Linked DNA regions of Aromatoleum petrolei. The protein of the gene in region 2 interacts with the protein of the main gene of each other region in a pairwise test. Links are inferred from orthologs where the notes say so. Each region holds a gene or a part of one and is shown on either strand. Other genes may lie near its edges. The genes, in order: ToN1_RS19015, rlmB and tsaE.

Evidence for each region.
Region 1: the proteins of rlmB (region 2) and ToN1_RS19015 interact in binary tests that used the Escherichia coli proteins (3 or more experiments, as listed by UniProt). The link is inferred for Aromatoleum petrolei from one-to-one orthologs.
Region 3: the proteins of rlmB (region 2) and tsaE interact in binary tests that used the Escherichia coli proteins (3 or more experiments, as listed by UniProt). The link is inferred for Aromatoleum petrolei from one-to-one orthologs.

The regions. Positions count from the first base shown.
Region 1 is NZ_CP059560.1:4,164,183-4,170,729, forward strand. Bases 1,421-4,367 are described here. They hold ToN1_RS19015 (NAD(P)H-hydrate dehydratase), read right to left. Parts: upstream 3,674-4,367; coding sequence 2,168-3,673; downstream 1,421-2,167. Other genes in these bases: ToN1_RS19010 (cyclic di-GMP phosphodiesterase), read right to left, coding at 1,421-2,058; ToN1_RS19020 (SpoVR family protein), read right to left, coding at 3,887-4,367. Also shown: ToN1_RS19005 (DMT family transporter), read left to right, coding at 1-778; more of ToN1_RS19010, read right to left, coding at 811-1,420; more of ToN1_RS19020, read right to left, coding at 4,368-5,425; ToN1_RS19025 (YeaH/YhbH family protein), read right to left, coding at 5,422-6,547. UniProt on the Escherichia coli protein: Bifunctional enzyme that catalyzes the epimerization of the S- and R-forms of NAD(P)HX and the dehydration of the S-form of NAD(P)HX at the expense of ADP, which is converted to AMP.
Region 2 is NZ_CP059560.1:3,539,955-3,546,440, reverse strand. What follows is about bases 2,303-5,188. They hold rlmB (23S rRNA (guanosine(2251)-2'-O)-methyltransferase RlmB), read right to left. Parts: upstream 4,164-5,188; coding sequence 3,441-4,163; downstream 2,303-3,440. Other genes in these bases: rnr (ribonuclease R), read right to left, coding at 4,240-5,188; ToN1_RS16220 (ANTAR domain-containing response regulator), read right to left, coding at 2,820-3,395; ToN1_RS16225 (CmpA/NrtA family ABC transporter substrate-binding protein), read right to left, coding at 2,303-2,426. Also shown: ToN1_RS16235 (ABC transporter ATP-binding protein), read right to left, coding at 1-193; ntrB (nitrate ABC transporter permease), read right to left, coding at 212-1,150; more of ToN1_RS16225, read right to left, coding at 1,167-2,302; more of rnr, read right to left, coding at 5,189-6,486. UniProt on the Escherichia coli protein: Specifically methylates the ribose of guanosine 2251 in 23S rRNA.
Region 3 is NZ_CP059560.1:1,217,897-1,224,469, reverse strand. What follows is about bases 1,062-4,034. They hold tsaE (tRNA (adenosine(37)-N6)-threonylcarbamoyltransferase complex ATPase subunit type 1 TsaE), read right to left. Parts: upstream 2,818-4,034; coding sequence 2,305-2,817; downstream 1,062-2,304. Other genes in these bases: murI (glutamate racemase), read left to right, coding at 4,009-4,034; queG (tRNA epoxyqueuosine(34) reductase QueG), read left to right, coding at 2,803-3,897; ToN1_RS05535 (N-acetylmuramoyl-L-alanine amidase), read right to left, coding at 1,062-2,308. In the rest of the region: ToN1_RS05540 (bifunctional riboflavin kinase/FAD synthetase), read right to left, coding at 1-873; more of ToN1_RS05535, read right to left, coding at 992-1,061; more of murI, read left to right, coding at 4,035-4,743; ToN1_RS05515 (sulfurtransferase), read right to left, coding at 4,762-5,640; ToN1_RS05510 (SpoIIAA family protein), read right to left, coding at 5,637-5,999; ToN1_RS05505 (DMT family transporter), read right to left, coding at 6,060-6,573. UniProt on the Escherichia coli protein: Required for the formation of a threonylcarbamoyl group on adenosine at position 37 (t(6)A37) in tRNAs that read codons beginning with adenine.

The DNA.
Region 1 (6,547 bases), 620 kb from region 2 along the record:
GGGGCTGGCTGCCCTGTTGCTGCTGCCGGTCCTCGCGTGGCGAGGCAAGCTTGCCCCCTTGTGGCGCAAGGCCGGGCCCCTGCTGTTCGTCGGGCTGACCAACTCCGCCTTGCCTTTCGTCCTGTATGCGTGGGCGGCGTTGTCGGTCACTGCGGGTTTTGCGTCCATCGTCAATGCCACGTCGCCGCTGTTCGCGGCGCTGGTCGCCTGGGTGTGGCTCAAGGATCGCCTGTCGGCGGCGGCGGCCTTCGGCCTGCTGCTCGGCCTGCTCGGGGTCATGATCCTCGTGTGGGGCAAGGCCTCGTTCCAGGCCGGCGGCTCGGGCTGGGCGGTGGCAGCCTGCCTCGCGGCGACACTGAATTACGGCATCGCTGCCAATTTCACCAAACGCCATCTGACGGGCGTGGATCCGATGGCCATCGCCACCGGCAGCCAACTCTACGCGGCCCTCGTGCTCGCGCCCTTCGCCGTCTGGCTGTGGCCGCAGGCAATGCCGTCGCGCGAGGCCTGGATTGCAGTGCTCCTGCTCGCATTCGCCTGCACCGGCGTCGCCTACGTCATGTACTTCCGCCTCATCGCCCACATCGGGCCGGCGCGCGCGATCGCGGTCACTTTCCTGATCCCCGTCTTCGGCATGTTATGGGGGGCGATGCTGCTCGACGAGGAAATCAGCTCGAACATGCTTGCCGGATGCGCGGTGATCCTCGCCGGCACGGGGCTCGCCACGGGGGCCATCCGCCTGCCGCGTCGCCCCAATGTCGCGCGGGGCAGGGGCTGAACGGGCTTCGCGCCGCGCGGCGCAAATGCACCTCAGTTCCTGCTGCCGTCCACGAAATAATCGAGCCGCCCGCGCGGCGCGAGGTATTCGACGGTTTCGACCGGCAGTGTCGCCGGGCTCAGCGCCGCTTCCACCTTCAGGTCGGCATCGCGCAGGTCCACCAGCATGGCTTCCGAGCGCGGAATGTCCGGGTCATGCAGCATCACGAGCGGATGAAGAAGGTTTGCCGGATTGGTTTCGACCACCATGCCGACGCCGCCGTTCGATAGCGCCACGAAGGTGCCCGGCGGATACACCCCCAGCGTCTTGATGAACAGTTGCACAAGCTGCTCGTCGTAATGCTTGTTCTCGGCGCGGAATATCTGGCGCAGCGCTTCGGCCGGCGCCTTGGCCTCGCGCAGGTCGAAGGGATTGCACAGGTTGTCGTAACGGTTCGCGATGGCTGCGATGCGGGCGAGGCGGGGGATCTTCTCGCCCGCGAGCCGGTTGGGAAAGCCGCTGCCGTCGAAGAACTCGTGGTGGCAGGCGATCACGTTGCGCACCGGCACGGGAAGGTCGCGCATGCCGCTGACCGCCTTGATCCCGTAGCCCACATGGGCGCGGTAGAACTCCTCCTCGGGCCCGGTGCGCCTGGCGTTGCGCAGGATGCGCGGCGGAATCTCCTGCTTGCCGATGTCGTGGAGCAGGGCCCCGAGCCCAAGGTGGCGCATCTCCTCTTCCGACAGACCCAGTGTCTTCCCCAGCATCAGCGACAAGGCCATGACGTTGAGCGCATGGAAAGCCAAGCCGCCTTCGCGGCTCTTCTGGTTGACCAGATGGATCACCATGCTGTCATTGCCCAGCAGGTTCTCCACCAGGCTGCCGACTAAGGCATTGGCTTGCCGTTGAGCGTCCTGCGGCCGGCTCAGCAGCGACCGGAACACATCCCCGGCGGCAATCGCCTGCTGCTCGAACAGGCGCTCGCGGCGCGCCAAGCCTTCGCGCTGTTCGCGCACCCGTGCGATGCGCACGCGCTTCTCGTCCTGCATGCCGGCGAGGGCGGCGGTACCGAAATCCGGCTCGGGCGCGGGAACGTTCGCAGCGCGGGGCGGCAGGGGCTCCGCGGTGCTGCGCGCCGGATCCCATTCGATCTCCGTGATGCCCATCTCGCGCAGCGCCTGGATCTGCTTTTCGCTCGACAGGCAAAAGCGGTTCAGCAGGAAAGGGTGCCCCATCCAGCCGAGGGAGACCAGGGAAATGAATACGCCCGGCCGGAGACGGTCGACGCTGATTTGCGGCATTGCTCTGTTACAAAATCGGACCCGGCAATTCTAGCAGCCCAATCTTGCGATGATGGGCGGAGAACCCGGGTTGTTCGTCGAAAATCACCGCCCGTGTCGTGTCGAGCACTCAGAGCCCCTTGGTCGCCTGGATCGTCCACGCATTGAAGATGCCGCGTGAAGCCTCCGCGACCTCGCTTGCCGTCAGGCCTACCGGGCCGATGCCTTCGCGCGCGAGCCGGTCGGCTGCTGCGCCATGCAAGTGTACTGCGGCGATAAGGCCGGATTCGGCCGGCCACCCTTGCGCGACGAGGCTCGCGATCAGCCCGGTGAGGACGTCGCCCATGCCGGCGCTGGCCATGCCGGGATGGCCCGTGCTGTTGATCAGCCAGCGGCCATCCGGCGTCGCGATGACGCTCCCGCTGCCCTTCAGGACTACGACCGCATTGAAGGTCCGGGCGATATCCAGTGTGCTCGCCACGCGATCGCTCTGTACGGCGGCCGTGTTCGAGCGCAGCAGGCGACCTGCCTCGCCGGGGTGTGGCGTCATCACCGTGGGCGCCTCGCGTGCGGCGACGAGCGAACGCAGGTTCTCCGAGGCGGCGACGATGTTCAGGGCGTCGGCGTCGAGTATCACGGGGCGCGCTTGCCGGATCGCCCGTTCAAGCAGCGTGGCGGCGACCTCGCCGTCGCCCAGTCCCGGCCCCAGCGCGAGCACGGTTGCGTGTTCGATGACGTCGTCCGGACGCTGCAGCATCAGCTCGGGCTGGGTGAAGTCGACTGCAGGGGCGGCGGCGTCCACCAATCCCGTGAGCACGCGCCCGCAGCCAAGTTTCAGCGCCGCGCGCCCTGCGAGCAGAGCCGCGCCGGTCATGCCCCGCGCGCCGCCGATGATGCCGACGTCGCCATAACAGCCCTTGTGGGTGTTCTGCAGGCGCTGTCTCAGGAAAGGTCTGAGGATGCCCGGCTGGATCTGGAGGCCCATGGGCTGCAGGTAGTTCGGCGGATCGACGTCGAGTCGGTGCACGTTGACGACGCCGGCGATGTCCGGGCCGTCGTGTGTGAGAAGTCCCGGTTTTAGCGCCAGGAAGGTGAGCGTCGTCGTAGCATGGAAGACCGTGCCGAGCACCCGGCCCGTGTCGGCATCCAGGCCACTCGGAATGTCAATCGCCAGCCGGGGGGCGTGCTGTGCGTTGAGCGCGTCGATCCATTTGGCATGTCGTCCGGTGACCGGGCTGCGCAGTCCGATGCCGAACAGGGCGTCGACCACCAGCGCCCACCCGTTTGCCGGTGCCGCCGGGAAGTCCGAGACCGTCTCGCCTCCGGCCGCGCGCCATGCCGCAAAGGCGGCCGCGGCGTCGCGTGGCAGCTTCGCCGCGTCGTCGGCAAAGGCAACCGTTACGTTGCGTCCGGCCTGCAGCAGCCGGCGCGCCATCACGAAGCCGTCGCCGCCGTTGTTTCCTGGGCCGCAGGCGATCAGCACATGGCCCGCGCGATCCTGCGTCAGGCGCACGGCTTCTTCCGCAGCCACACGTCCGGCACGCTCCATCAGGCTTGGCTGTGCGTGCGGTGCGACCAGCGCTTCGATCGTACGGATGCCGTCTACCGGGTAGATCGGTTTGGGCGGCAGGAACATGGAGCCTCCGGCAGGAAGGGAAATGCCAGATTCTAGCCCCTGTCGGAATTATGACGTCAATGTGTGGTCGGCAATGGCGGGCAAAAGGCTGTCATGGGAGCGTGTGCGCAAGCCGCTGCCGATCGCGTTCTTCGCGCACGTGGGGGGGCGACGCCCGTGATGACGCGTGAGGGAAGGGCGCTTTGCCGCGTCCTGCGCGCGGGGCAGGCTCGTCTAGTTCTCGGCCTGTCCCCGGCGCTTTTCGAGACGCGTTTCCTGCACCAACTCCACCGTCCCGTCCTCATGCTGGCTCTCGAGTCGTACCGTGAAGCCCCACAGTCGCGCCATGTGCTTCATCACCTCGTCGATGTTTCCGCCCAGGGGGCGCTTGCGGTACTGCTGGTGACGCAGCGTCAGCGAGCGGTCGCCGCGCAGGTCCACGTTCCACACCTGGATGTTCGGCTCGCGGCTGCCCAGGTTGTACTGGTCGGACAGGATCTCGCGCACGCGGCGGTAGCCCGTCTCGTCGTGGATCGCCGAGACCTTGAGCTTCGCCTCGTGCTCGTCGTCGAGGATCGCGAACATGCGGAAATCGCGCATGATCTTCGGTGACAGGTATTGCGCGACGAAGCTCTCGTCCTTGAAGTTCTTCATCGCGAAGTCGAAGGTCTCGCGCCAGTCGCTGCCCGCAATTTCGGGAAACCAGGCCCGGTCTTCCTCGGTCGGGTCTTCGCAAATGCGCTTGATGTCCTGCCACATCGCAAAGCCCAGCGCGTAGGGGTTGATGCCGCTGTACCAGCGATCGTTGTACGAGGGTTGGTACACCACGTTGGTATGCGACTGCAGGAATTCCAGCATGAAGCTGTCCGCGAGGAGCCCTTCGTCGTACAGCTTGTTGATCAGCGTGTAGTGCCAGAAGCACGCCCAGCCCTCGTTCATGACCTGAGTCTGGCGCTGCGGGAAGAAGTACTGCGCGATCTTGCGCACGATGCGCACGACTTCGCGTTGCCAGGGCTCCAGCAGCGGCGCGTGCTTCTCCACGAAGTAAAGCAGGTTCTCCTCGGGTTCGGGTGGAAAGCGGGGGGGGGCGATCTTCCCTGGTTTGGCGTCGTGAGCCGGCAGCGTCCGCCACAGCTCGTTGACCTGGCTCTGCAAGTATTCCGTGCGCTCAGCCTGGCGCAGCTTTTCTTTCGCCAGCGACAGCTTCGGGGGGCGCTTGTAGCGATCCACGCCCAGGTTCATCAGCGCGTGACAGGAGTCGAGCAGCAGTTCGACCTCCTCCTCGCCGTACCGCTCCTCGCACTGAGCGATGTAGTTCCGTGCGAACACCAGATAATCGATGATCGCGTCTGCATTCGTCCAGGTGCGGAAGAGGTAGTTGCCCTTGAAGAAGCTGTTGTGCCCGTAGGCCGCATGCGCGATCACCAGCGCCTGCATCGTCAGCGTGTTCTCCTCCATCAGGTAGGCGATGCAGGGGTTCGAGTTGATGACGATCTCGTAGGCGAGTCCCATCTGGCCGCGCCGGTAGCTCTTTTCCGTCGACAGGAAGTGCTTCCCGAATGACCAGTGGTGATAGTTCACCGGCATGCCCACCGAGGCGTAGGCGTCCATCATCTGTTCCGAGGTGATCAGTTCGATCTGTGCCGGATAGGTGTCCAAGTCGTAATTCGCCGCCACGCGCGCGATTTCGGTGTGGTAGGCGTCGATGGCCTCGAACGTCCACTCGGACGTCGCCGGCAGCTGCTTGACCTTCTTTGAGGTGGCGCGCTTCATACAAAATTCTTCTTGAAGAGTTCGCGAAACACCGGATAGATGTCAGCCGGTTCCTCGATGCGCTGCAGGGCGAAGTTCTTGTGCTCGCCCGACAGCTTTTCATACTCCCGCCACAGGTTCTGCGGCTCGCCCGGTGTGATCTCGATGTACGCGAAGTACTGGCACCACGGCAGGATCTGCGACCCCAGCAGCTCGCGACAGATCGGGGAGTCGTTGTCCCAGTTGTCGCCGTCCGAGGCCTGCGCACCGTAGATGTTCCAGGTGCCGTGCGCGTAGCGTTCGGCGATCACCTCGTGCATCAGCTTCAGCGCGCTCGAAACCACCGTTCCGCCGGACTCGCGCGAATGGAAGAACTCGTCCTCGTCCACTTCCTTCGCCACCGTGTGGTGACGGATGAAGACGACTTCGATCTGTTCGTAGGTGCGTGTTAGGAAGAGGTACAGGAGCATGAAGAAGCGCTTCGCCGTGGCCTTCTTCTCCTCGTCCATCGAGCCGGAGACGTCCATCACGCAGAACATCACCGCCTGCGTCGTCGGCTTCGGCACGCGGATGCGGTTGTTGTAGCGCAGGTCGAAGCTGTCGATGAAGGGGATCGCCTCGATCTTCGCGCGCAGGCGCCCGATCTCGTCCTTGAGGTTCAGCGCTTCCTCGCAGTCCTCGCCCGACTCCTCGATGACCCTGTCCAGTTCCTTCTGCAGTTCGCGCAGGCGCGCGGAAAACGGCGAGCCGAGCGCCAGCCGGCGCCCCAGGGCGCCGCGCATCGAGCGCACGATGTTGATGTTCATCGGCGAGCCGTCGGACGTGAAGCCGGCGCGCTGGGTCTTGTAGTCCGAGATGCGCGCGAGCTGGGTGCGGACCAGGTTGGGCAGGGCAAGGTCGTCGAAGAAAATGTCGAGAAATTCCTCGCGCGACAGGTGGAACACGAAATCGTCTTCGCCTTCACCTTCGTTGCTCGCCTTGCCCTGGCCTCGCCCGCCGCCCCCGCCGGAAGGGGGGCGGTTGATCAGGTCGCCGCTGGCGAACTGATCGTTGCCCGAAAAGACCTGTTCCCAGATGCCGCCCTTGCCATGCTGGAACTGCGGCTCGCTCAGATCCTTGGATGGGATCGTGATCTGTTCGCCG
Region 2 (6,486 bases):
TGACCCCGCTCGTCGGCCGCGTAAGCCCCGCGATCAGGTTCAGCAGCGTCGACTTGCCGCAGCCCGAGTGGCCGATCAGGCTGATGCTCTCGCCCTCGTGAATGTCCAGGCTGATCCCGCGCAGTGCCGTGAAGGGCCCGTTCTTCGTGTTGAAGGTCTGCCCGACATTCTCGATCTTTACGATCTTTTTCATGATGGTCTCCTCCACCGCTCAGCGGCTTTCGTAGTTGAAACGACGGGCAAGCAGCATCAGCGCCTGTTCGAGGATCAGGCCGACGATACCGATCACGAAGATCGCGATGATGATGTGCTCGACCTTGAGGTTGTTCCATTCGTCCCACACCCAGAAGCCGATGCCCACGCCACCGGTCAGCATCTCCGCCGCGACGATCACCAGCCAGGCCGTGCCGATCGACAGGCGGATGCCGGTCAGCATGTAGGGCAGCACCGCCGGGAACAGGATCTTCGTGAACACCTTCCACTCGGAGAGGTTCAGCACCCGCGCGACGTTGAGGTAGTCCTGCGGCACGCGCGTCACGCCCTGCGCGGTGTTGAGGATCATCGGCCAGATCGAGCAGATGAAGATCGTCCAGGTCGCCGCCGGGTCGGCGCGCTGGAACACCAGCAGGCCGATCGGCAGCCACGCGAGCGGGCTCACCGGGCGCAGCAGGCTGATGATCGGGTTCATCATCTGCGACAGCACCGCGAAACGCCCCAGCATGAAACCCGCCGGGATACCCACCAGCGCCGCGATGCCGAAGCCGATCGCCACGCGCTGCAAGGACGACAACACGTTCCAGCCGATGCCCTGGTCGTTCGGCCCGACGCGGTAGAACGGGTCGGCGAAGATCGCCACCGCCGCCTCCCAGGTCGTGCCCGGCGTCGGGATGCCGCCGCCGTTCATCGTCGCCAGATCCCACAGGCCGATCAACAGCGCGAGCCCCACCAAGGGCGGCAGCACGGCCGCGGCCAGCGCGCGCATCCAGCCGCTCAGGCGCGCGCCGTAGCCCCTACCCGGTGCCGCAGCAGGCGCATCGGCCGCCACGACCTTCACCGCCCGGCCCTTGCCGCGCGCTGCAAGCACCGCGCGCCCCCCCCTCACTTCCGCGGTCCCGGCATCATTCCGGTCCGCCACGACTGCTAGCGTCATCGCCGCGCCCTCCCGCTCATGCCCTGACCTTGAACGAACCCGCGTACTTCGCCGGTTCCTTGCCGTCCCACACCACCCCGTCAATCAACTTGTGGCTGCGCATTTCGCTCTTCGGCAGCGGCACCTTCGCCGCCGTCGCCGCCTGTCTGTAGATGTCGATACGGTTGATCTGCTTCGCCACGGCGAGGTAATCGACATTGCGGTCGAGCAGCCCCCAGCGACGGTGCTGTGTCAGAAACCACATCCCGTCGGAGAGGTAGGGGAAGTTCACCGCCCCGTCGTTGTAGAACTTCATGTAGTTCGCGTCGTCCCAGCTCCTGCCCAGGCCATTGGAATAGCGGCCGAGCATCCGCTCGAGGATCACGTCCATGTCCGTGTTGATGTAGGACTTCTGCGCCACCGTCTCAGCGGTCGTGCGGCGGTTCGGCAGCGAGGCGTCGATCCAGCGCCCGGCCTCGAGGATCGCCGCCGTCAGCGCGCGCGCCGCGTTGGGATGCTTCGCGACCCAGTCCGCGGTCGTGCCCAGCACTTTCTCCGGGTGGTCGGTCCAGATGTCCTGCGTCGTCACCGCGGTGAAGCCGATCTTGTCCATGATCGCGCGGTTGTTCCACGGCTCGCCGACGCAGAAACCGTCCATGTTACCCACCCGCATGTTCGCAACCATCTGCGGCGGCGGCACGGTGATGACCTTCACATCCTTCATCGGATTGATGTCGTGCGCCGCCAGCCAGTAGTACAGCCACATCGCGTGCGTGCCGGTCGGGAAGGTCTGCGCGAAGGTGTATTCGCCCGGCTTTGCGGTGATCAGCTTGCGCAGTCCTGCGCCGTCGGTCACCCCCTGCTCCCTGAGCTTGTTCGCGAGCGTGATCGCCTGGCCATTGTTGTTAAGGCTCATCAGCACCGCCATGTCCTTCTTCGGCCCGCCGATGCCCAGATGCACACCATACACAAGGCCGTAAAGCACGTGCGCCGCATCGAGTTCGCCGGACACCAGCTTGTCGCGCACGGCGGCCCAGCTCGCCTCCTTGCTCGGGATGATCTTGATGCCGTACTTCTCGTCGAACTTCTGCACCGCGGCCATCACCACCGACGAGCAGTCCGTCAACGGGATGAAGCCGACACGGATATCCTTCTTCTCGGGAGCATCCGAGCCCGCCGCCCACACGCCGCTGCTGACACCCAGCCCTGCCGACCCCATCATCGCCGCTCCCGAAAACGCCATCGTCCGCCGCACGAACTCCCGCCGCGACATGCCCTTGTCCTCGAATGCACTCATCTTCATCTCCCTGCAGGCCGAAAAGCGAAAACGGCGCACATCACCCGCGGCGAATCGCGAGGATTCCGCCGCAGGGATGGACGCCGTTGTCCGTAGCTTGCACGACCCCGACATTGGGGCCGGTCAATTCGTCATCGAACCGCCATTGATCCGACTCGAGACTCTCTTAGCAGGGAATGCGCCAGAGGCGCGGAAAAGCCCCGAAAGCCCTTACGCACAAAGCCTTGCACGGGCCTTGCGCCGAGGACGAACAGGTATAGGGAGAGCGCGGCGGCGCACTATTGCAGTGCACCAAGAAGGGTTTTCGCACCAAGGGTGCGCGAGGCAGGATTCAGGAAAGTGAGCCGTACGACGCAGGGCGGGATGGAAATCCGCGCTGCGCCAGGACGGGCGTCACAGCAAGTATTTCGCCATGTCGATGAGATCCTGCGCCACCACCGCCATCGGCTTCGCGCGCTCCATCGCGAGCTTGCGCAGCGCCGCGTAGGCCTCGGCCTCGTCCATACCGCGCGACTTCATCAGCAGGCCCTTTGCGCGCTCGATCAGCTTGCGCTCGGACAGCTTCTTCGTCGCCGCGGCAAGCTCGCTGCGCAAGGCCTGATGCTCCTCGAAGCTCGCCACCGCCACGTCTATCACCGGTTTCAGGCGCTGCGGGTCGAGACCGTCGACCACGTAGGTCGACACGCCCGCCTTGACCGCCGCGCGTATCGTCTCCTGGTCGCCTTCCTGCGCGAAAATGATCACCGGCCGCGGCATCTCCGCGTTCATCACCGCCAGGTTCTCGAGCGTGTCGCGCGACGGCGAATCCGTCTCGATCAGGATGACGTCCGGCCGGATCGACTCGATCTGTGCCGACAGGTCCGCAGAGGACGCCAACACCGCAGCCACCTGATGACCGGCGAGCGCGAGCCCGGCGCAGATTTCCGCCGCCCGGGCCCGGGATTCATCGATGACGAGTACGCGAAGCATGGTGGACTCCATGCAAGATTCACGCCTCGGCCAGGCGAAGCGGCGTCACCCGCCGCGCTGGCGCCGTGCCTCGAACAGGCAGATCCCGCTCGCAACCGAAACGTTGAGACTCTCGACGGTGCCGAGCATCGGGATCTTCGCCAGTTCGTCGCAGGTCTCGCGCGTCAGCCGGCGCAACCCCTCGCCTTCGGCGCCCATCACCCACGCAACCGGTCCCTTCTGGTCGATCTCGTACAGGGATTTCTCCGCCTCGCCCGCAGCCCCCACGACCCATACGCCGGCCTCCTGCATCTCGCGCAGCGCCCGCGCCAGGTTCGTCACCGTGATGTAGGGCACCGAATCGGCCGCACCGCTCGCCACCTTCACCGCGGTCGCATTGAGCCCCACCGCGCGATCCTTCGGCGCCACCACCGCGTGTGCCCCGGCCGCATCCGCGACGCGTAGGCAGGCACCCAGGTTGTGCGGGTCCTGCACACCATCGAGAACGAGGATCAACGCATTTTCTTCCAGCACGTCGAGCACGTCGGCGAGCTTGATGTCGCGGCTGCGCGCATCGACGCGCGCGATCACCCCCTGATGCCGGCGCGTGCCGACCATGCCGTCGAGCCGGTCGGACTCGGCCTGGATGATGCGCACCTTCTGCGCCTCGGCCAGCCGCAGCACGTCCTTCGAACGCGCATCAGTACGGGAGGACGACAGATACAGCTCGAACACCGCCTCCGGGTCGCGACGCAGCTTGCCCAGCACGGAATGGAAGCCGTAGATCAGGCGCGACTCCGCGCGCCCTGCGGCGGGCGACTCCGCATGGTCGCCCTGCGGCGGGCGGGAACGGTTTGTGGGTTTGTTAGCCACGGCGTTTCACTTTCCTCATAGATGCTGCAGTTTCAGCTTTCGGCTCGACCGCCTTCGCCGCCTTCGGAGCCTTCTCCGCCTTCGGAGCCTTTTCCGCCTTCGGAATCGTCTCCGCCGTCGGAGCCCTGCTCGTCTTCGGCACCTTGGCGGCCTTGGCAAGCTTGGGGGTCGTCGTTTCCTTGCTTGCCTTCTTCACGCCTGCAACCTTGATCGGGGCCGCCGGCTCGGCGGGCTGCGCGCCCTTCTTCGTCGCACCCACGACCTTCGTCGGCTTCTTCTCGACCGACTCCGACTTCGCCGTGGTCCTCCCGGTACCCTTGCCTGACGCTGTGGGCACTTCTTCGGGGGCCGCGACGACAACGGCCTTGTGCGTCGTACGTGATTTCTTCTCCGGCGCGACGGACACTTCGGGCGCCACACCGAGCTTAACCGCCGCCTTCCGGCCGCCTTTCGCCTTCGGCGCTACCGCTTCCGGAGCGGAGGTCGCCACCGCCGCCTCCGGTGCAGCCTTCGCCGAAGCGGCCTTGTCCTTCGCCGTTTTCCCCGCCCGTTCGGTCGCGCGCGGCGCGCCTTCGACCAAACGGAAATCGATCTTGGTCGTTTCCAGATCGACCCGCACGACCTGCACCCGTACGCGGTCTGACAAGCGGAAACGCGCACCCGTGCGCTCGCCGGCAAGTTCGTGGCGCGTCTCATCGAAGTGGAAATAGTCGCTGCCGAGTTCCGAAATATGGATCAGCCCCTCGATAAAAATGTCGTCGAGGGCGACGAAGAGGCCGAAGGGTACCACCGCCGACACGCTGCCGGTGAATTCGGCGCCGACCTTGTCCTGCATGTAATAGCACTTCAGCCACGCCACGACATCGCGCGTCGCATCGTCCGCGCGCCGCTCGGTCGCCGAACAGTGCAGGCCGATTTCGTCCCAGTCGCCGGCCTCGTAGGTCCGGTTCTCCAGCGCCGCCTTGATCGAGCGGTGCACCAGCAGGTCCGGATAACGGCGGATCGGCGACGTGAAGTGCGTGTAAGCCTCATACGCCAGCCCGAAGTGGCCAACATTGTCCGGGCTGTACACCGCCTGGCGGAGCGAGCGCAGCATCACCGTCTGCAACAGCTGGGCATCAGGACGGTCCTTCACCTTCTCCAGCAACTTCGCGTAGTCGCCGGCCTTCGGCTCGTCACCGCCGCCCACGCCCAGGCCGAACTCGGTGAGGAATCCGCGCAGCTTCTCGAGCTTCTCCGGCGTCGGGCCTTCATGCACGCGATACAGCGCCGGATGCTCGCGCTCCTGCAGGAATTCCGACGCGCACACGTTGGCCGCGAGCATGCATTCCTCGATCAGGCGGTGCGCGTCGTTGCGCACCTCCGCGACGATGCGCTCGATCTTGCCCTCGGCGTCGAAGATCATGCGCGTCTCAGTCGTCTCGAAATCGATCGCGCCGCGCTTCGCGCGTGCCTTCAGCAGCACGCGGAAGAGCTTGTCGAGATTCTCGAGGTAAGGCAGCAGGTCACCCACCTTGTCGCGCGCCGCCACATCCTTGTCGTACAGCGCAGCAGCCACCTGCGTGTATGTCAGGCGCGCATGCGAGAACATCACCGCCGGGTAGAAGCGGTAGGCCTTGATCTCCCCCGTCGGCCCGATGCTCATGTCGCACACCATGCACAGGCGCTCGACCTGCGGATTGAGGGAGCACAAACCGTTGCTGAGCTTCTCGGGCAGCATCGGGATCACGCGGCGCGGGAAATACACCGAGTTGCCGCGCTCCTGCGCCTCGTCGTCGAGTGCGCTGCCCGGCTGCACGTAGTGCGAGACGTCCGCGATCGCGACGATCAGGCGGTAGCCACGCCCCTGACGCTCGCAATACACCGCGTCGTCGAAGTCCTTCGCCGTTTCGCCGTCTATCGTCACGAGCGGCAGCTTGGTGATGTCCTCGCGCCCCGCCCAGTCCTTCTTGCGCACGGTCGCAGGCAATTTGCGCGTATCGGCTTTCGCCTCGGAAGAAAACTCGAACGGCAGCTCGTGCTTGCGCAGGGCGATCTCGATCTCCATGCCCGGATCCGCGTAGTTTCCGAGCACCTCGATCACGCGTCCGATCGGCTGCGCGAACTTGGTCGGCTGTTCGATCAACTCGACGGTGACAACCTGCCCAGGCTGCGCCTTCTTGCCCCCCGGCGCCACCAAAATGTCCTGCGCGATGCGCCGGTTCTCCGGCACGACCACCTGCACCCCATGCTCGTTGAG
Region 3 (6,573 bases), 2.3 Mb from region 2 along the record:
CTTGAGAGCGTCGAGCGAAGCGAACTTCGTTTCGTCGCGCAGTTTTTTCATGAAGTGCACACGCAGGTGGGCGTCATAGCAGTCGCGCATCCAGTCGAAGAGGTGAACTTCGAGCGTGGGCTTGCCGGCGCTGGTCACGGACGGTCGCACGCCGATATTGGCGACGCCGGCAACCGGGCTTTCGCCGAGGCCTTCGACGCTCACCGCGAACACGCCCGCAAGCGCGGGACGGCGATGCTTCATCTGGATGTTGGCGGTCGGGAATCCGAGCTGGCGGCCGATCTGGTCGCCGCGGATGACGCGTCCGGCGATGCTGTAGGGGCGACCGAGCAGGCGTGCGGCGTGGGCGAGATCGCCGTCGGCGAGCGCCTCGCGCACGGCGGAGCTGGAGGCGCGTTCGCCCGCGACGTCCAGCGTGGGCATCGCCTCTACGACGAAACCCTGTTGCGCGCCGCGTTGCTTGAGCAGCCCGAAGTCGCCGTGCCGGCGTGCGCCGAAGCGGAAGTCGTCGCCGATGATGAGGTGGCGCACGCCGAGGCCGCGCACGAGAATGTCATTGATGAACTGGTCGGCCGTCACGGCGGCAAAGCGGGAATCGAAACGGCAGACGTGGACGCGGTCGACGCCGGCGGCGGCGAGTAGCAGCAGTTTTTCACGCAGCGATGCGAGGCGGGCGGGGGCGTCATCTGGCGAGAAGTATTCGCGCGGATGCGGCTCGAACGTCATCACCACCGCCGGCAGCGACATTGCGCGCGCGGTGTTCATGAGCATCTGGAGCAGCGCCTGATGGCCGCGATGCACGCCGTCGAAATTGCCGATGGTGAGCACCGAGGGGTGTGCGGCGTGCCCGGGAATCCCGCGAAAAACCTGCATAACCGCCTGAAAAAAGCCGTAATTATAACGGCAACGCGCTCGCTCTGGGGCGGGCGCTGAAGGTGTTTGCGGGAACGCCACGAGCGGGAAGCGGCCGTCCGTGCCGGCGTCGCGGCGATCAGTCGAGGCGTGCGACCTTGGTGCGGCCGAGCGGCGGATTCTCTCGGAAATAGGCGCGCAGGCCGCGCAGGATCGCGTTCGCCATCTTGTCCTGGTAGGCCTCGTCGTTGAGCCGCTGTTCTTCCTCGGGATTGCTGATGAACGCCGTTTCCACGAGGATGGACGGGATGTCCGGGGCCTTCAGCACGGCGAAGCCGGCCTGCTCGACGTGGGTCTTGTGCAACTTGTTGATGTCGCCCAGTTCGCTGAGCACGGCCTTGCCGAGTTTGAGGCTGTCGTTGATCGTGGCGGTCTGCGACAGGTCGAGCAGGGTGCGCGCGAGGTGGCCGTCCTGCCTGGCGAGGTTCACGCCGCCGATGAGGTCGGCGTCGTTTTCCTTCTGCGCGAGCCAGCGTGCGGCCGAACTCGATGCGCCGCTTTCCGACAGGACGAAGACGGAGCTGCCGCGCGCGTCGGGGCGCACGAAGGCGTCGGCGTGGATCGACACGAAGAGGTCGGACTGCACGCGCCGGGCGCGCGTGACGCGCTGGCCCAGCGGTACGAAGTAGTCGCCGTCGCGCGTGAGCACTGCGCGCATGTTCGGCTCGGCGTCGATCTTCTGTTTCAGGCGGCGCGCGATCGATAGCGTGACGTTCTTCTCGTAGCTGCCGCGTGCGCCGACCGCGCCCGGGTCTTCGCCACCGTGGCCGGGGTCGAGCACGATGGTGACGAGACGGTTGGCGGCCGGGCGTGCGGAACGTCGCGAGCCCGAAACCTGTTCAGCGCTGTCGGGGCGGGCGATCTGTGCCGGTGCATCCGCAGCCGTCTGTGCGTCGCCCGTTTGTCCCACCGCGGCATCCATGGGGGAGGACTTCTCGATCAGCGCCAACAGGGGATCGACCGGTGTGGTGGGGTACAGGTCCAGCACCAGGCGGTGGCCGTAGTTGCCGACCGGCGCGAGGGTAAACACCTGTGGGTTGATCTCGCTCTTCAGTTCGACGACGAGGCGAACCACGCCGGGCCGGTTGCGGCCGGCGCGGATCAGCCTGATGTAGGGGTCGGACTCGAGGACCTTGGACGGCAGCGACTGCAGCACGCTGTCGAACTCGACCCCTTCGAGGTCGACCACGAGGCGGTGCGGATCGGTGACGAGCAGGTGGGTGAACTTGAGCTGCGAGTTGCCTTCGATCGTGATGCGGGTGTATTCCGCCGCGGGCCACACGCGCACCGCGAGGAGGCTGGTCGCGGCCATGCCGACCGGGCTGACGAGCAGCGCGAGCGTGGCGCCGGCGAATTTCAGCAGGTCGCGCCGCGTCAAGCCGGGTGCGGTAGTCATGTCGGCTTCCGGTTCAGCTCCGAATCCAGTTTGCGTATGCATGTCCGTCCTGCCTCCGTCAGTGCCAGCGCTTCAAGGCGCCGGCCCGGGCCGGAGACGGTGAGGCGGATCTCGAGGTCCGGCGCAGCAATATAAGGCGCCGCCTTGTCCGGCCATTCCACCAGACATACCCCGTTTCCGTCGAAATATTCGTCCAGCCCTGCTTCCAGATATTCTTCTGGGACTGCGAAGCGATAAAAATCAAAGTGATATAAGTTTAATCTAGAAACAAGATAAGGTTCAATCAAGGTGTAGGTCGGACTTTTCACCTTTCCGTCGTGACCGAGGGCACGCAGCGCCCCGCGCACGAGGGTCGTCTTGCCGGCGCCGAGGTCGCCGCGCAGGTAGATGACGAGGCCCGCGCACAAGGCTGTCGCAAGGGCTGCACCCGCGGCTGCGGTGTCGGATTCGTCGTCGAGGTGAGCCGAAAGCGGGCTGCTATCATCTGCCCGGTGATGAACGTGAATCATGATGAAATCCCTGCGGATGTCGCTCCCGACGCGTCCCTGAACGCGCTCGTCGGGCGGATGAAGATGTGGGCCGCCGAGCTCGGCTTCGCCGATCTCGCCGTGTCCGGCGTGGATCTGTCGTCGGCCGAGCCGGGGCTCGAAGCCTGGCTGGCGGACGGTTTTCACGCAGACATGGATTATATGGCGCGGCACGGCATGATGCGGGCGCGTCCGGCGGAGCTGGTGCCGGGCACGCTGCGGGTCGTGAGCGTGCGCATGAACTACTGGCCGCGGGCGGCCGACGCGCACGCCGCGCTGGAGGATCCGCATCGAGCCTATGTGTCGCGCTATGCCTTGGGCCGGGATTACCACAAGCTGATGCGCAATCGCCTGCAGAAGCTCGCGGAGCGTATCGCCGCCGAGGCGCCGCACGGTTTCCGGGTGTTCGTGGATTCGGCGCCCGTGCTCGAGGTCGAGCTCGCGGGCCGATCAGGGCTAGGCTGGCGCGGCAAGCACACGCTGCTGCTGAATCGGCGCGCCGGCTCGTACTTCTTCCTCGGTGAGATCTTCACCGACCTGCCGCTACCGGTCGATGCCCCCGAGGCGCCGCATTGCGGCAGCTGCCGTGCGTGCCTCGACGCGTGTCCGACCGGTGCCATCGTCGCGCCGTACAGGGTCGATGCGCGGCGCTGCATCTCCTACCTGACGATCGAGCTCAAGGGTGCGATTCCCGAAGAACTGCGGCCGCTGATCGGCAACCGCATTTACGGCTGCGACGACTGCCAGCTCGTTTGTCCGTGGAACCGCTTCGCGCAGCCCGGCAAGGAGCCGGACTTCGCGCCGCGCCACCGGCTCGACGAGGCGAGTCTGGTCGAGCTCTTCGCCTGGAGTGAGGGCGAGTTCCGCGAGCGGATGGCGGGTAGCGCGATCCATCGCGTCGGCTTCGAGCGCTGGTCGCGCAATCTCGCGGTCGCGTTGGGCAACGCAGCGGGCACGCCGGAGGTGCGGGCGGCGCTGCGGGCGCGCGCGGAGGACCCTTCGGAACTGGTGCGCGAGCATGTCGTCTGGGCCATCGCGCGGCACGCGCTACCGCAGGGCTGAGCTTGCGCTAGAATCCATTTTTGTCCTGACCTGGTTTCTGCATTGGACTCCTCCCGACCCATAGGCGTATTCGATTCCGGCATCGGCGGGCTCACCGTCGTGCGCGCCCTGATGGAGCGCCTGCCGCTCGAGCGCATCGTGTATTTCGGCGACACCGCGCGCGTGCCCTACGGCGTCAAGTCGGTTGCGACGATCGAGCATTTCACCGCCCAGATCACCGAGTTCCTGCTGCAGCAGGACGTCAAGATGCTAATTGTCGCGTGCAACACGATGGCGGCGGTGGCGGCCGACGTGGTGCGGCGGCTGGCACGCGACATTCCCGTGCTCGACGTGATCGAGGCGGGCGCGCATGCGGCGGTCGCGGAATCGAACGGACGCGGTATCGGCGTGATCGGCACGCCGACGACGATCAACAGCAATGCCTACGCGCGGCGCATCCATGCGCTGGATCCCGGCGTGCGCGTGTATTCGCAGGCCTGTCCGCTGTTCGTGCCGCTGGTCGAGGAGGGCTGGCTGGATCATCCGGTGACACGGCTGACGGCGCAGGAATACCTGAAGCCGGTGCTGGCGGAGGAGGTCGGCAGCCTTGTTCTGGGCTGCACGCACTACCCGCTGCTGAAGCCGCTGCTGCGCGATGTCGCGGGGCCGGGCGTGCGTCTGGTCGACTCCGCGATCACGACCGCGGAACTCGCCGCGGCGAAGCTCAAGGAACTCGGCATCGCCAGCACGCACCCGGGGCCAGCCGGGTATCGCTTCGTGGTCACCGATGTGCCGCTGCGCTTCCAGACGATCGGCGAGCGCTTTCTCGGGCGCTCTCTCGGCACTGTCGAAAAGGTCGAGTGGTAGGACGTCCGCCCCGGGGGCTCAGCGCTCGGGGCCGGTTGCGACGGGCCGCGCGGGATCGGCGCACCATTCGCTCCACGAACCGGCATACAGGCGCGAGCCGGTCAGCCCTGCAGATTCCATCGCCAGCAGGTTGTGGCAGGCCGTGACGCCGGATCCGCACTGGTGTACGACGCGGTGGGCGTCGCCGCCCTTCAGCAACGCCCCGAATTCCTCGCGCAGGATCGAGGCCTGTTTGAAGTGTCCGCGTCCGTCGAGATTGTCGCGGAAGAAGCGGTTGATCGCACCGGGAATGTGCCCGCCGACGGGGTCGAGCGTCTCGTTCTCGCCACGGTAGCGGTCGGGGCTGCGGGCGTCGAGCAGCAGCATCTCCGGGTTGTGCAGGTGTCCGAGGACCCAGGCGGCATCCACGACTTCGGGACGCAGCGAGACGCGGAAGGTCGCGGGGACCGGTTCGGGGACCTTGGCGGTGAGCGCCTGGCCGGCTTCCAGCCAGGCCACCAGCCCGCCGTCGAGGACCGCCGCGCAGTGGTGCCCGACCCAGCGCATCATCCACCACAGGCGTGCCGCGAACATGCCGCCGGCGTCGTCATAGGCGATGACCTGGGTTTCGTTGCCGACGCCGGCACGCGCGAGGCGTTGCGCGAAGGCTTCGGGATCGGGCAGCGGATGGCGGCCGTTCGTGCCCGTCAGCGGGCTGGACAGGTCTTCGTCGAGGTGCAGGAAGCGCGCGCCCGGGATGTGGGCGCGGGTGTAGACGTCGCGGCCGAAGTCGCGGTTCGCGAGGTCGTGGCGGCAGTCGAAGATCACCCAGTCGGGTTCGTCGATGTGCTGGGCGAGTTCGTGGGCGCTGATCAGCGTGCTGTAGGACGCGGAAGAGCCCGATGCGTGACTGCTCACCGTGCGGGCTCCTCGGTCGTCTCGAGCCAGGCGCGCGCGCCCGCCTCGTCATCGAACACGAGTACTTCGGCGTCGACGAAGAGCTGCGAGATCCACGCGCTCCATGTCAGCCACTGGTCCTGCGTGAGTACCGCGATGCGGCGGAAGTCATGCGCATGCTTGCGCGAGAAGCGGATTTCCTCCCATGCGACGTCGAGCGTGAAACCGGCCATTTCGCGCAGATCGAAAAGCAGGCTCACCGGCCCCTCGAACTGGATCTTGTAATTGACCAGTTCCTCGAACTCCTTGTAGTCCGCGAGGGTGAATTCGCCGAACACGGCAACGGCGACCAGGTTGGGGCGATGGTCCGTTGTGATCATGACTGCCTCCGCATGGCGACTGGATTATGCGAACTACTATATCCCCGGGCGCCAGCCGCTTCAATCTCGACCGCGGCCGTCGGGCGCGGCGCCGGCGGGCAGTGCCTGTGGCGCCGGGCGTGAGGCGAGCGACACGGCCGCGCCGCTGGCGATGATCAGCACGACGGCGATCCAGGCGTCGAGCGGGAGGATCTCGTCCCACAGCAGCACACCGAACAAGCTGGAGAAGATCACCGTAGTGTAGGCCAGATTGGCCGCGACGATGGTTTTGCCGAAGCGGTAGGCACGGGTCATCGCGAGCTGGGCGAGTGCCCCGAACAGACCGACACCCGCGAGCGCGGCACCGCCTTGCAGGTCGATGGCGCGCAGTTCACCCGAGAGCGCCCACGGGATGCCGAGCAGGGTCGTGATCGCCGAGAACCACAGCACCGTCCTCGCCTCCGGTTCGCCGGCGCGGCCGAGTTCGCGCACATGGATGTAGGCAAGACTGGCGACGAGACCGGAGCCGAGTCCGGCGCAGGCCCCCAGCCACTGCTCCGCCTGGAGCGTCGGCTTGAGCAACAGGATGACGCCG